DNA from 2 places in the Variovorax endophyticus genome. Region 1 is predicted to be linked to the other one. Evidence: riboswitches for the same ligand, from Rfam matches in the RefSeq annotation. Region 1 holds a riboswitch; the other holds the start of a gene.
The links. A riboswitch is a leader RNA that binds a small molecule or an ion and turns the genes downstream of it on or off. The one in region 1 is predicted to bind S-adenosylhomocysteine.

Region 1 (7,695 bases):
CCCGCGCCCGTCGCGCGCACGGCGTGAATGAAAAACTCGCGGTTGCCGTCGCCGCCGGCGATCGGGCTGTCGAACCAGCGCAGCACGCGCAGCTCGAGCGCGGCGCAGGCATCGCGCAGGCGCTTCTCGACGATCTCGTACATCGCCGCGTCGCGCACGATGCCGCCCTTGCCGACCTGGCCCGGCTGCAGCTCGAACTGCGGCTTGACCAGCATCAGCAGCTGCCCGTCGTCCGCGAGGAACTGCACCACGGCCGGCAGCACCAGCGTGAGCGAGATGAAGGACAGGTCGCCGACGATCAGGTCGAAGCGCTCGGCAAAGGGCTCCTCGCCCTCTTCCTGCAGGTCGTCGGCCGAAAGCGCGCGCGCATTGACGCCTTCGATGGCGAGCACGCGCGCGTCCTCGCGCAGCTTCGCATGCAGCTGCCCGTGGCCGACATCGACGCCCACCACCCGGGCGGCGCCGCGCTGCAGCAGGCAGTCGGTGAAGCCGCCGGTCGACTGGCCCACGTCGAGGCACAGCTTGCCGGCGGCATCGACGCCGCTGGCCTCGAGCGCGCCTTCGAGCTTGAGCCCGCCGCGCGAGACATAGCGCGCCTCGGCCGCGTCGTCGAGCTCGAGCTCGGCCGACTCGGGCACCTCGTCGCGGTTCTTCGCGACCGAACGCCACGCATCGGTCGAGCCCGCATCGCGCCAGCGCATGCCGCCGGCAATGAGCCGCACGGCCTGCGAGCGCGAGGCGGCGAGGCCGCGTTCCACCAGCAACTGGTCGGCTCGCATGCGCGGCGATCAGTAGCGGTAGGTGTCCGGCTTGTAGGGGCCGTTCTTGCTCACGCCGATGTAGGCGGCCTGGGCGTCGGTCAGCTCGGTGAGCATGGCGCCGACCTTCTTCAGGTGCAGGCGCGCGACCTTCTCGTCGAGGTGCTTGGGCAGCACGTAGACCTTGCCGGCCTGGTAGGCGTCGGGCTTGGTGAACAGCTCGATCTGCGCGATGGTCTGGTTCGCGAACGACGAGGACATCACGAAGCTCGGGTGACCCGTGCCGCAGCCCAGGTTCACCAGGCGGCCCTTGGCCAGCAGGATGATCTTCTTGCCGTCGGGGAAGGTGACGTGGTCGACCTGCGGCTTGATCTCTTCCCATTCGTACTTCTCGATCGACGCGACGTCGATCTCGTTGTCGAAGTGGCCGATGTTGCAGACGATGGCCTGGTCCTTCATGGCGGCCATGTGCTCGTGGCGGATCACGTCCTTGTTGCCGGTGGTCGTCACGAAGATGTCGGCCTTGTCGGCCGCGTACTCCATCGTCACGACCTTGTAGCCTTCCATCGCGGCCTGCAGCGCGTTGATCGGGTCGATCTCGGTGACCCACACCTGCGCCGACAGCGCGCGCAGCGCCTGGGCCGAGCCCTTGCCCACGTCGCCGTAGCCGGCCACGCAGGCCACCTTGCCGGCGATCATCACGTCGGTCGCGCGCTTGATACCGTCGACCAGCGATTCGCGGCAACCGTAGAGGTTGTCGAACTTGCTCTTGGTGACCGAGTCGTTGACGTTGATGGCGCGGAACAGCAGCGTGCCCTTGGCGCTCATCTCGTTGAGGCGGTGCACGCCGGTGGTGGTTTCCTCAGTCACGCCGATGATCTCGGCCGACTTGCGCGTGTACCAGGTGGCATCGACGGCCAGCTTGGCCTTGATCGCGGCGAAGAGAATGCGCTCCTCCTCGCTGCCCGGGTTGGCGATCACGCCCAGGTCCTTCTCGGCGCGCTGGCCCAGGTGCATCAGCAGCGTGGCATCGCCGCCGTCGTCGAGGATCATGTTCGGGCCTTCGCCCTTCGAGTCCTTGGGACCGAAGTCGAAGATGGCGTGGGTGTAGTCCCAGTAATCCTTGAGCGACTCGCCCTTGATCGCGAACACCGGCGTGCCCGACGCGGCGATCGCGGCGGCCGCGTGGTCCTGCGTCGAGAAGATGTTGCACGAGGCCCAGCGCACCTGCGCGCCGAGGGCCTGCAGCGTCTCGATCAGCACCGCGGTCTGGATCGTCATGTGCAGCGAGCCGGTGATGCGCGCGCCCTTGAGCGGCTGGCTCTTGGCGAATTCCTCGCGGATGGCCATCAGACCGGGCATCTCGGTTTCGGCGATGCGGATTTCCTTGCGGCCCCAGGCGGCGAGCGAAAGGTCGGCGATCGCCTGGTCGGCGGACGAAACAGGGGTGGGCTTGAGAACAGCGCTCATGTGAAGTGAACTCCAGAACTGTGTTTGAACGAGGCCACTGCGATCGGGGGAAAAGACTCACCGCGAGAACAGCGGATGAGCGTGGTTGCGATGGGTCCGAGCCTCACGCCTGGCGGCGCTGCAACGCTCCTCGGAAGCGGCGGATTGTAGACGTGCCGGACACGGGCGCCAACGGCCGGGGCTTCCCACATCACGGAACGCGCGGAGGCGCCGGCACCCCGCGTCATGCAGGGCTCAGAGTCGGGGCGTACAACGCGGCTTGCCTTCTTTTCCTTTTCAGCGAAAGCCCTCCGATGCCCTCATCCCGCCTGTCCGCGCCCCCGTCCCCCACCGCGCGCCGTGCGCTCTGCACGGCAGCCCTGCTCGGCCTCGCCACCTTGCCGGGCCTGTCCCTCGCACAGCAGGCTTCGGCCACGCAACCGGTGGTGCGGGTGCGCGGCACGCTGGTCTACGCCGACGCGAAGAAGCTCGTCGTCAAGGACCGCGACGGCGAGGTCGTGAGCCTTGCGCGGCCCGCGGACATGCCGCTGTCGGAGGTCTACCGCATCAAGCTGTCCGACATCAGGAAGGGCAGCTTCGTCGGCACCGCCGCGATGCCGCAGCCCGACGGCACCCAGAAGGCGCTCGAGGTGCTGGTGTTCCCCGAGGCCGCGCGCGGCAGCGGCGAGGGCCACTATCCGTGGGACCTGCAGCCGCGGAGCACCATGACCAACGCGACCGTGGCCGACCTCGCGGCCGCGCCGCGCTCGGTGCGCGGCGGACAGCAGCTGCGCCTGACCTACAAGGGCGGCGAGAAGACCGTGATCGTGCCGCGCGACGTGCCGGTCGTGACCTTCCGCCCCGGCACCGAGGCGCTGCTGGTGCCGGGCGCCAAGGTGCTGGTCAATGCGCAGGAGCGCAACGGCACGCCGACCGCGCTGCGCGTGGTGGCCGGGCGCGACGGCTTCACGCCGCCGATGTAAGCCGTTGCCGCTACCCGGCGACACCGCATCGATCGCCGGCGCCGCGGCGCACACCATCCCTTCGGGAAATCCCCCAGGCAAATCCGCGGCCGCGACCGCCGCGGCAGGGTCGCCGCGGCGTATCGTGGCGGCGGACCGCGCGCGTGCGCGGCCGGTCCCGCCACCATCTTGTCCAACGTCCTCAGGAGATTCCGCACCATGGCCACTGCCAAGAAAGCCGCCGCCAAGAAGACCACTGCCAGCAGCAGCGGAAGCGCCGCGAAAAAGGCGGCCCCGAGCGCGGCCGACATGCTCAACCCGCTCAAGGGCATGGCCGAGCGGCTGCAGAACCTCAACATGACCGACGGCGCGAGCAAGCTGCTCGACAGCGGCCGCAAGGACCTGCAGGCGCTGATGCAGGCCAACGAAAAGTCGTTCCAGGGCCTGCAGACCGTGGTGCAGCGCCAGACCGAGATGATCAAGAGCGCGATCACCGACTGGCAGGCCGCCGCCAAGGACATCCCCGGCAAGGACCCGAAGGAAAGCCTCGCCAAGCTCGACGCGCTCGGCCGCCAGTCGTTCCAGCGCGCGGTCGACGACATCAAGGAACTCGCCAATCTCGCGGCCAAGTCGCAGGCCGATGCCTTCGAGGTGGTGCGCCAGCGCATCCAGTCGAACGTCGACGAGGTCACGAAGATGCTGCAGCGCAAATAGCGCGCGGCCCAGGCGCCGCGCCGGCGCACGGCGCGGCCTCCCGACGACGAACCCGGTGTGCGGCCATGACCCAGTCCTCCTCTCCCCTCGACCCCATGGCGATCTGGCGCGAGCTCAGCGCGCAATGGGAAAAGAGCACCAATGCGTTCGCCAACGAGGCCATGGCCTCCGATCCGTTCCGGCAGGGCATGCACGGCGGCATGAATGCCTCGCTGGGCGCGCAGAAGGCGCTGGCCGACCTGATGGCGCGGCTGCTCACGATGCTGAACCTGCCCACGCGCGCCGACCTGCAGGCGCTGTCCGAGCAGCTGCAGCACATCGACGACCATCTGGCGCGGATCGCGCGACAGCTCGAGGAGGGCGGTACGGCGCCGCAACCGCGGCCCGCGGCACCGCGGCGCACGAAACAGCCACCCTCGATGGCGGCCGCGCCGCCAGCACCCGCGAAGAAGGCCCCGGCCCGCACCCGCCGCCCGCGGCCATGAGCACGCCCGCCGCCGAGCTGCCGGTGCTGCCCGACCTGCGCGCCGAGATCGAGCGCACCATCCAGCGCAACATCAAGGGCCTGGAGTTCCTGACCAGCGCCACGCCCGCGGTCGGGCTCACGCCCAAGGACGAGATCCACCGCCGCGGCACGCTGAGCCTCTACCACTACCGGCCGATGGTCGACGAGATCTACCGCGTGCCGGTGCTGATCGTGATGGCCACCACCAACAAGGGCTACATCCTCGACCTCGCGCCGGGCCAGAGCATGGTCGAGCACCTGCTCAAGCAGGGCTACGACGTCTACATGATGGACTGGAATGCGCCGCGGCCGCAGGAGAAGCGGCTGCGCATCGAGGACTACGTGCTCGACTTCATTCCCGACTCGATCCGCCGCGTGCAGCAACGCTCGGGCGAGGAGGACGTGAGCATCGTCGGCTACTGCATGGGCGGCGTACTCTCCACGCTCTATGCCGCGCTGCATCCCGGCGGGCCGCTGAAGAACCTCGCGCTGTTCACCACGCCGATCGACTTCAGCCGCATGACGATGTTCCATGCCTGGTCCGACCAGCGCTACTTCGACGTCGACCGGCTGGTCGACAGCGTGGGAAACGTGCCGCCCGAGATGCTGTTCGCCTCCTTCGACATGCTGCGCCCCGCGGGCCGCGGCGCGGGCCTGGTGCAGCTGTGGGACAACATGGCGAACGACGAGTTCGTCAAGTCCTACCGCATGTTCGACCGCTGGGGCGCCGAGATGCTGCCGCTGGCGGGAGAGTACTTCCGCCAGACCGTGAAGGAGCTGATGTGGGGCAACAAGCTGCTGAAAGGCGAGCTCTCGATCGGCGGGCGGCCGGTGCGCCTCGCCGACATCGAGGTGCCGGTGCTGCATGCGCTCGCGCAGCACGACCACATCGTTCCCTATGAGGCGGGCGCGCCGCTGATCGCGGGCATCGGATCGGCGGACAAGGAGGAAGTGGTGCTCAAGGGCGGCCATGTGAGCCTGGCCGCGGGACCGAACGCGGTGCGCCGGCTGTGGCCGAAGCTCGACGAATGGCTGGGAGTGCGATCCACATGACGAATGCCGCAGACACCTCGACGAACCCGGGTTCGACCCGGCTCTATCCGCGCACGCTGCCGCATGCCGACGGCGAGATCGCGCTGCGCCGCATGGACGCCGCCGATGCCGGCGCGGTGCTGGCCTTCGCGCAGGCGCTGCCCGCGCACGATCTGCTGTTCCTGCCGCGCGACATCACGCAGCCCAAGGTGATGGACGCCTGGGTGCGCGCCATCGCGCGCGGCGACATCGACAGCGTGCTCGCGGTTCGCGACGACAAGGTGCTGGGCTGCGCGGCGGTGATCCGCGATCCGCATTCGTGGTCGCGCCATGTGGCCGAGCTGCGCGTGCTGGTCGAGCCTGCCCTGCGCGGCAGCGGCCTGGGCCAGCAGCTCGCGCAGGAGGGCTGCGCGCTCGCGATGGAACAGGGCCACGAGAAGGTGGTGGCGCAGATGACCGTGGACCAGCGCGGCGCGATCGCGGTGTTCCAGGCGCTGGGCTTCCGGCCCGAGGCGCTGCTGAGCAAGCACGTGAAGGACCGCGAGGGCCGCGCGCACGATCTCGTCGTGCTGTGCCAGGACGTCGCGCAGGTCGAGGCGCAGATGCGGGCCTACGGGGTGACCGAGGCGTTCTGAACGGGTGGGTCGAAGCGGCCTCGTGCCGCGAAGGCATCGAGCGCGCGCGCCATGCGCTGCGCCATCGCGGGATGGAAGGGATCGTGGCCCGCGCCGGGCACGGTTTCGAAGCGGCTCGCGGGCAGCAGGCGCTGTACGGCTCGAGCGGCGGCCGGGCGACAGGTCCGGTCGAGTTCACCGTGCAGGAACAGCACCGGGTGGTCGCGCAGCGCGTCGAGCGCGCCCCACCTCACCGCGTCGCCGTCCGCGAGCCAGCAGCGGTGTGCGAGGTAGTGCGCCATCACCTTGTAGCGATCGATCGCGCGTTGCAGCGCATCGCCTTGCGGCTCGGGCGCGGCGCCGGACTGGCCGCCCTGCGCATGCTCCCAGGCCAGCCAGGCGAGCGTCGCGCGCGATTGCGTTGCGAGGTCGTCGCCCGCGAACACGCGACACAACGCGGGCAGCAACGGCGCGCCCCCGGCCAGCGAGACCGCGCCGGCCAGCCGCGACCCTGCTTCGGCATGGGTCGCGCGCGCGCCCTCGAAGCTCCAATGCAACTCCGATGCGCTCGGCACGAACAGTCCGCGCAGCAGCAGCCCGTCGACCGCTTCGGGATGGCGCGCCGCATAGGCCAGCGCCAGCGTCGCGCCCCACGAACCGCCGACCACCAGCCAGCGCGCGATGCCCAGGTGGTGCCGCAGTGCCTCGATGTCGGCGATCAGCAGCTCGGTGCGGTTGTGGCGCGTCTCGCCGCGCGGCGTGCTGCGTCCCGCGCCGCGCTGGTCGAAGGCGACCACGCGATAGCGCTGTGGATCGAAGCCGCGCGCGAGCGCCGGCGAGCCGCCCGAACCGGGCCCGCCATGCAGCACGAGCGCGGCGCGTCCGGCGGCTGCACCGGTGCTCTCCCAGTGCAGCCGATGGCCCTCGCCCACGTCGAGTCGCCCCGCGCCATCGCATGTAGAACCAAGTGCCTCCAGCATGCAGGCGATGCTACGCCGTCGGACCGCGCCCACGCCGCGACGGGTACTGCAACCACGCTGCGCGCCCCCCTCAAACTGGGTATGCTGTCCGCGGAGCGCGCTTTCGCCGCTTCCGAAGGCGCCCATCGGCCTTCGCCTGCGAATGGAATTCCTCAAGGAGACTTCATGACCTGGACCACCCCTCAAGCCACCGACTTCCGCTTCGGCTTCGAGATCACGATGTACGTGGCGGCGCGCTGAGCGCCACGCCCTTTCCGGCACGGCCCGCTTCGGCGGTCCGTGCCGGTTTCGCTTTCCCCTCCCCCTTCTCTCGCGCCGCCGCGCGGCGCCGCACCGCATGCACATCCGCGTCCTGGGCGCCGCCGCCGGTGGCGGCTTTCCGCAGTGGAACTGCAATTGCGCGAACTGCGCCGGCCTGCGCGCGGGCACCGTGCGCGCCCGCGCGCGCACGCAGTCCTCGATCTGCGCCAAGGGCGACACGGGCGACGACTGGGTGCTGGTCAACGCCTCGCCCGACATCCTCGAACAGATCAAGGCCACGCCCGCGCTGCAGCCCGGACGCGGCCCGCGCGACACCGGCATCGCGGGCGTGGTGCTGGTCGACGGGCAGGTCGACCATTCGACCGGCCTCTACATGCTGCGCGAGCGTGGCGCGCCGCTGCCGCTGTGGTGCACCGGGCC
Region 2 (7,695 bases), on a different contig from region 1:
CGCAGGCGGCCGCCGGGCGCGGCGGCCAGCACGGGGTGGCCCGGCGCCATCACCGCGACCATGGTGTCGCTGCCCACCTCCTGGAAACCCTCGCGCCCGTCGAGGCTGGGCCGCTCGAACACCAGCGCGAGCTGGGCCCGGCCGCTGTGCAGCAGCGCCAGCGCGTCGGCCTGCGGCGCGGCCAGCACCTCGACCTGCAGCAGCGGGTACTCGTGCGCCAGCTCGGCCAGCGCGCCGCTCCAGGGCGCGGCCAGCAGCTCGGGCGCGATCGCCAGCGTGAGCCGTTCCTCCAGCCCCTGGGTCAGTGCCAGCGCCTGCGCGTCGAGCTGGCGCAGCTGCGCCGCCAGCGCGCGCGCCTGCGGCTCGAGCGAGCGCGCGGCGGCCGTGGGCCGGGGCTCGCGGCCCTTGCGGTCGAACAGCTGCAGGTCGAGCTCGGCCTCGAGGTGGGCGATGGCCATGCTGACGGCCGACGGCACGCGGCGCAGGGCGCGGGCGGCGGCCGAGAAGGAGCCGTGGTCGATCACGGCCAGGAAGACCTCGACGCTGTCGCTGGAGAAGCTCATGGCTGTTCTCGGATCGATCTATCAATAAAACTGAAATAAGTTGACTTTTTATATCAGCAGGAGACACATAAAGTCCAGGGATCGCAGTCACACAACAAGCCGAGAGAGAGTCCGTCATGCAGGGAATCCAGCGCCGCATCGTTTACATCACCCTCTACGAAGGGATCGCCATCGTGGCCGCCAGCGCGGGGCTGGCGCTGATGACGGGCGCCGGCCTCGGCCATTCGGGCGTGCTGGCCGTGGCGGCCTCGGTCATCGCGGTGATCTGGAACCTGATCTTCAACAGCCTGTTCGAGCGCTGGGAGGCGCGCCAGGCGGTGCGCGGGCGCAGCCTCAAGCGCCGCATCGCCCATGCCATCGGCTTCGAGGGCGGCCTGATCGGCCTGCTGGTGCCGATGTTCGCCTGGGGCCTGGGCATCTCGCTGTGGCAGGCGCTGGTGATGGACCTGGGGCTGGTGATCTTCTTCCTGGTCTATACCTTCGTCTTCAACTGGGCCTTCGACCGCGTCTTCGGGCTGCCGGCCTCGGCGGCGCCGGTCGCGCAGGCGGCCTGAACCCGCCGCGATAGACCCGCGCGCCGGCCGCGCCACCGGCAGCCGGTAAAATCGCCACCCCTTCCAAGGAGCGTTGCAGCGGCACCCGCCGTCAGGCTTGGAAGGCGCCTTCTCGCAGAACCTGCCCGGAAGGCCCGGTTGCAACGACGCTCACCTGACGTGTCTTCCCCTGCCCAGGTGAGCCCCATGAGCGATGTTCCCGCGCCTTCCGTTCCTCCCATGAAGCTGTCCGGCCTCGAGCCGGTGGCCATCGGCGAGGGATCCCTGTTCGTCAACATCGGCGAGCGCACCAACGTCACCGGCTCCAAGGCCTTCGCGCGCATGATCCTCAACGGCCAGTTCGAGGATGCGCTGGCCGTCGCGCGCCAGCAGGTCGAGAACGGCGCGCAGGTGATCGACATCAACATGGACGAGGCCATGCTCGACAGCAAGGCCGCGATGGTGCGCTTCCTCAACCTGATCGCCAGCGAGCCCGACATCGCGCGCGTGCCGGTGATGGTCGACAGCTCGAAGTGGGAAGTGATCGAGGCCGGCCTGCGCTGCATCCAGGGCAAGGGCATCGTCAACTCGATCTCCATGAAGGAGGGCGTGGACAAGTTCAAGCACGAGGCCCGCCTCGTGAAGCGCTACGGCGCGGCCGCCGTGGTGATGGCCTTCGACGAGAAGGGCCAGGCCGACACCTTCGCGCGCAAGATCGAGATCTGCGAGCGCGCCTACCGCATTCTGGTCGACGAGGTGGGCTTCCCGCCCGAGGACATCATCTTCGACCCGAACATCTTCGCGATCGCCACCGGCATCGAGGAGCACGACAACTACGCGGTCGACTTCATCAACGCGGTGCGCTGGATCAAGCAGAACCTGCCGGGCGCCAAGGTTTCGGGCGGGGTGTCGAACGTGAGCTTCAGCTTTCGCGGCAACGACCCGGTGCGCGAGGCGATCCACACCGTGTTCCTGTACCACGCGATCCAGGCCGGCATGGACATGGGCATCGTCAACGCCGGCATGGTCGGCGTCTACGACGACCTCGAGCCCGAGCTGCGCGAGCGCGTGGAGGACGTGGTGCTCAACCGCCGGCCCGATGCCGGCGAGCGCCTCGTCGAGGTGGCCGAGAGCGCCAAGAGCGGCGCCAAGGACGACAGCAAGAAGCTCGAGTGGCGCGGCACGCCCGAGCAGCCGGTGCACGTCAACCAGCGGCTGTCGCACGCCATGGTGCACGGCATCACCGACTTCATCGTGGAGGACACCGAGGAGGCCTACCGGCAGATCCTCGCCAAGGGCGGCCGTCCGCTGCATGTGATCGAGGGGCCGCTGATGGACGGCATGAACATCGTGGGTGACCTGTTCGGCCAGGGCAAGATGTTCCTGCCGCAGGTGGTGAAGTCGGCGCGCGTGATGAAGTCGGCCGTGGCCCACCTCATCCCCTACATCGAGGAAGAGAAGCGCCAGGACGAGGCCGCGGGCCGCGACGTGCGCACCAAGGGCAAGATCATCATCGCCACCGTGAAGGGCGATGTGCACGACATCGGCAAGAACATCGTCACCGTCGTGCTCCAGTGCAACAACTTCGAAGTGGTGAACATGGGCGTGATGGTCCCGTGCCACGAGATCCTCGCCAAGGCGAAGGTCGAGGGCGCGGACATCGTGGGCCTGTCGGGCCTGATCACGCCGAGCCTCGAGGAGATGCAGTACGTGGCCGGCGAGATGCAGAAGGACGACCACTTCCGCATCAGGAAGATCCCGCTGCTGATCGGCGGCGCCACCACCAGCCGCGTGCACACGGCCGTGAAGATCGCGCCGCACTACGAAGGCCCGGTGGTCTACGTGCCCGATGCCTCGCGCAGCGTGAGCGTGGCGCAGTCGCTGCTGAGCGACCAGGCCGCGGCCTACATCGGCGAGATCAACGCCGACTACGAGAAGGTGCGCGCGCAGCACGCCAACAAGAAGCAGGTGCCGCTGTGGCCGCTGGCCAGGGCGCGCGCCAACAAGACGCCCATCGACTGGTCGAGCTACGTGCCGCCCGTGCCCAAGTTCATCGGCCGGCGCGTGTTCCGCAACTTCGACCTGACCGAGCTCGCGAAGTACATCGACTGGGGCCCGTTCTTCCAGACCTGGGACCTCGCGGGCCCGTTCCCGGCCATCCTCAAGGACGAGATCGTCGGCACCGAGGCCGTGCGCGTCTACGGCGACGGCCAGCGCATGCTCAAGCGCCTGATCGAGGGCCGCTGGCTCAGCGCGAGCGGCGTGGTCGGCTTCTGGCCGGCCAACACCGAGAACGACGACGACATCGTGCTTTACACCGACGAGTCGCGCAGCGAGGCCGCGCTCACCTGGTACGGCCTGCGCCAGCAGACCGAGAAGCAGGAGATCGAGGGCACGATGCGCCCGAGCCGCTGCCTGGCCGACTTCGTCGCGCCGCGCGAGAGCGGCCTGAAGGACTACGTGGGCATGTTCGCCGTGACCGCGGGCCTGGGCGTGGAGAAGAAGGAGAAATACTTCGTCGACGACCTCGACGACTACTCCGCGATCATGCTCAAGGCGCTGGCCGACCGGCTGGCCGAGGCCTTCGCCGAGGCCATGCACCACCGCGTGCGCACCGACCTCTGGGGCTACGCGGCCGACGAGGCGCTGAGCAACGAGCAGATGATCGCCGAGCAGTACCGCGGCATCCGCCCCGCGCCCGGCTATCCGGCCTGCCCCGACCACAGCGTGAAGAAGCCGATGTTCGACCTCCTGAACTGCACGGACATTGGCATGAGCCTGACCGAAAGCCTCGCTATGATGCCGGCCGCCAGCGTGTCGGGGTTCTACCTCGGGCACCCCGACAGCACGTATTTCAACGTAGGCAAAATCGGCCATGACCAGCTGCAGGACCAGGCGGTGCGCCGCAAGGCGAGCGAGTCCAAACTGGAGCGGCTGCTGGCGCCCAACCTCTGACGGCGCGCGGCGGGCCCTTTCGTTCCCCCGCGCCGCCGCCATCCACGCCGCCCGCCCCGCGGGCCGGTGAACCGATCCAGGCTTTCGGGGGATTCCCATTCAGACACTGCTCTTCATCCTCGCGCACCACGCGGCGCTGGCCCTCTTCGTGGCCGGCGCCTGGGGCTTCGGTGCCACCGTGCTGGCGCGCTTCGGGGCGCCCGCGCGGCGCGACGCCTGGCTCGAGGGCGCGATCGCGACCACGCTCGGCGTCGGCCTGTTCATCGTCGCCTTCCAGGCGCTGGCGATTGCCGGCGCGCTGCGCCAGGGTGCGGTGCTCGCGCTGCTGGGCGCGGGCATCGTGCTGGCGCTGCTGCGGCTGCCCGGCTGGCGCCGCGAGCTGAAGGCGCGCGCCGCGCTCGCGCCCGCGCAGCCGGCAGCCACCCTCGGCGAGAAATGCGCGTTCGCCGCGCTGCTGCTCGTGGGCCTGCCCACGCTGTTCTCGCCGCTGGCCCCGCCGGTGGCCTTCGACGAGGTGATGTACCACCTGCCCTATGCGCGCCAGGTCGCGCAAAGCGGCACGCTGGGCGTCTACGAGTGGCTGCGCTACCCCTGGTTCCCCTACAACTACGACCTGCTCTACGCCGCCGCGCTGACGGTCTACGACGACGTCTTCACCCACTTTATCCACGGCCTCGCGGGCTGGCTGTCGGTGCTGATGATCCATCGCCTCGGCCGGCTGCATGCCAACCGCTACATCGCCTGCCTGGGCGCCGGCATCTGGCTCGCGCTGGGCGACTATCCGAACTCGTACATCGACATGGGCGTGGCGCTGTTCGTGCTCGCGGCCTTCGTCGCGCTGTGGTGGTGGGACGAGGGCCACGTGCTCGAACCGGCGCCCGGCGCAGCGCGCCACGGGCGCGCGCGCTGGCTGCTGCTGGCCGCCTTCTTCCTCGGCGTGGCCGCGGGCTCCAAGTACCAGGCGCTGATCTTCCTGCCGCTGGTGGCGGTGTTCGTGGCGCGCCGCGAGCGCCGGCCGCTGCCGTGGCTCGCGGCCCTCGGGCTGTTCCTGGTGCCGTGCATCTACTGGTATGCGCGCAACTACCTGCAGACCGGCGATCCCTTCAATCCGATCGGCGCGCGTGTGTTCGGCTTCACCAACTGGAACATGGCCGACTACACGCAGCAGCTGGCCGACGTGCGCGACCACGCCAACATGCCCAACGGCCTGTTCTGGCCGCTGCTGCTGGTGCCGTTCAGCCCGCTGTGGCGCCCGGGCCCGGTGCGCGCGGCCTTCGTGTTCTGCCTCTACTCGCTCGCGATCTGGGTCGCGACCTCGCGCTATCCGCGCTACATGATGGCCTCGTTCCCGCTGCTCGCACTGATGGCCGCCGTGGGCTGGCACACGCTGCTGGGCTGGGCCGGCACCTTCGTGCGGCGCCGGCTGCCGGCGCTCGCGCGCGGCCGCACGCCGGGCGTCTTCGGCGGGCTGCTGATGGTGGTGCTCGCGGGCTTCGCGCTCGCGCATTCGGTGCGCGACGTGCGCATGATCTCGCCCACGCCCGCCTCGCGCGAGGCCTTCCTCGCTCAGCGCGTGCCGGGCTACGAGGTGCTGAGCCACCTGCGCGCCAACCCCGTGGGCCGGCTCTACCAGGTCGGCCTCAACGACTCGATCTACTTCGCGCCCAACCCGGTGTGGGGCGACATCTTCGGGCCCTTCCGCTATTCGGACTACCTGTACCTGCCGGCCGACCAGCTCGCGCGCAAGCTGGCCTCGCAGCAGTTCGGCTCGATCGTGATCCAGACCGCGCTCGCGCCCTATGTGCACACCAAGCCCGACTTCGACAAGTACTTCAGCCTGATCGTCGAGAAGGATGGTGTGAAGGCCTACCGCATACTCGCGCCCACGCCATGACGACCGCCGACCGCCTCGCTTCCTCCACGGCCGCCGCCGCGCTCTCGCCGCTGCCGCCGGCGCTGCGCATCGCCGCCATCATCCCCTGCTACAACGAGGCGCTGGCCATCCCCAAGGTGGTGGCCGACTTCCGCGCCGACCTGCCCGAGGCGCAGATCCACATCTTCGACAACAACTCCACCGACGGCACGGCCGAGGTCGCGCGCGCCCATGGCGCGCAGGTGGTGCATGTGCCGCTGCGCGGCAAGGGCAACGTGGTGCGGCGCATGTTCGCCGACGTCGAGGCCGACATCTACGTCATGGTCGACGGCGACGCCACCTACGACCTCTCGACGGTGCGCGAGATGATCCGCATGCTGGTCGAGCAGAAGCTCGACATGGTGGTGGGCGCGCGCGTCGACGACCAGAGCGATGCCCAGACCTACCGCCGCGGCCATCGCCTGGGCAACCAGATGCTGACCGGCGCGGTCGCGGGCCTGTTCGGCGGCAGCTTCACCGACATGCTGTCGGGCTTTCGCGTGTTCTCGCGCCGCTACGTGAAGTCCTTCCCCGCGCTGGCCAAGGGCTTCGAGATCGAGACCGAACTCACCGTGCACGCACTCGAACTGCGCATGCCCTATGCCGAGGTGCCCTCGGTCTACCGCTCGCGGCCCGAGGGCTCGGTGAGCAAGCTGTCGACCTACCGCGACGGCTGGCGCATCCTCGGCACCATCTCCAAGCTGTTCGTGAGCGAACGGCCGCTGATGTTCTTCGCGATCCTCGCGGGCCTGCTCGCCCTGGCCTCGGTGGGGCTCGCGATCCCGCTCGCGATGACCTTCTGGGAGACCGGCCTGGTGCCGCGCCTGCCCACGGCCGTGCTGGCCACCGGCCTGATGCTCAGCGCGATGCTCGCGCTGGTCTGCGGCGCCGTGCTGCACACCGTGACCATCGGCCGGCAGGAGGCCAAGCGGCTGCGCTACCTCGCCATGCCCGCGGCCGGCTCGGAGTCGTGGCAAGACGGCGCCTGCGGCTGAGGCGATGAGGCAGGCCGGGCGCCAGTTCCTGCTGTTCGCCGTGGCCGGCGTCGTGGGCTTCGGCGTCGACGTGGCGGTGCTGTACCTCGCCGCGCCGCTCCTGGGCTGGTACGGCGCGCGCGTGCTGTCCTTCCTCGCGGCGGCCACCACCACCTGGGCGATGAACCGCAGCCTCGCCTTCGGCGACCGCCATTCGGACACCGCGCTGTGGCGCGAATACCTGGGCTATCTCGCGACCATGCTCGGCGGCGCCGTCGTGAACTACGGCGCCTACGTGCTGGTGCTGCATTCGGCGAGCGGCCGCTGGGCGCCGATGCTCGGCGTGGCCGCGGGCAGCGGCGCGGGCATGGGGGTGAACTTCCTCGCCGCGCGCTACCTGATCTTCAAGGCGCGGCGCGAGCCTTGAAGATCGGCGCGCCTCAGTGCGCGCCCGACACCACCACCGGAATCTCGGTCGCCGGCGGCGTGTTGCGGCTGCGGCCGCAGCGCACGATGCCGTCGATCATCACCATGCCCACGCCCGGGATGTCGCCGAGCTGCACGCTCTCGAGCAGGCCCGACGCGGGCGAATGCTGGGCGCGGTCCATGAACACGAAATCGGCGTCGCGGCCGACCTCGATCAGGCCGCAGTTGAGCTTGCGGATCTTCGCGGTGTTGCCGGTCGCGAAGCAGAACACCAGCTCGGCCGGGATGTTCGCGATCGACGACAGCATCGCGACCATGCGCAGGATGCCCAG

Region 2: another riboswitch for S-adenosylhomocysteine. It lies ahead of metH (methionine synthase); the one in region 1 lies ahead of ahcY (adenosylhomocysteinase).

Annotation. Positions count from the first base shown of each region.
Region 1 is NZ_JAHUTH010000013.1:130,702-138,396, forward strand. Features, by position in the region: gene KV106_RS18590 (TlyA family RNA methyltransferase) at 1-779, opposite strand, end outside; gene ahcY (adenosylhomocysteinase) at 789-2,228, opposite strand; S-adenosyl-L-homocysteine riboswitch at 2,299-2,366, opposite strand; gene KV106_RS18600 (hypothetical protein) at 2,522-3,190, shown strand; gene phaP (TIGR01841 family phasin) at 3,389-3,883, shown strand; gene KV106_RS18610 (hypothetical protein) at 3,949-4,368, shown strand; gene KV106_RS18615 (alpha/beta fold hydrolase) at 4,365-5,441, shown strand; gene KV106_RS18620 (GNAT family N-acetyltransferase) at 5,438-6,055, shown strand; gene KV106_RS18625 (alpha/beta fold hydrolase) at 6,031-7,014, opposite strand; gene pqqA (pyrroloquinoline quinone precursor peptide PqqA) at 7,180-7,254, shown strand; gene pqqB (pyrroloquinoline quinone biosynthesis protein PqqB) at 7,352-7,695, shown strand, end outside.
Region 2 is NZ_JAHUTH010000015.1:116,921-124,615, reverse strand. Features, by position in the region: gene KV106_RS20565 (LysR family transcriptional regulator) at 1-563, opposite strand, end outside; gene KV106_RS20560 (PACE efflux transporter) at 680-1,117, shown strand; S-adenosyl-L-homocysteine riboswitch at 1,177-1,276, shown strand; gene metH (methionine synthase) at 1,337-4,051, shown strand; gene KV106_RS20550 (ArnT family glycosyltransferase) at 4,200-5,945, shown strand; gene KV106_RS20545 (glycosyltransferase family 2 protein) at 5,942-6,958, shown strand; gene KV106_RS20540 (GtrA family protein) at 6,963-7,364, shown strand; gene KV106_RS20535 (amidohydrolase family protein) at 7,378-7,695, opposite strand, start outside.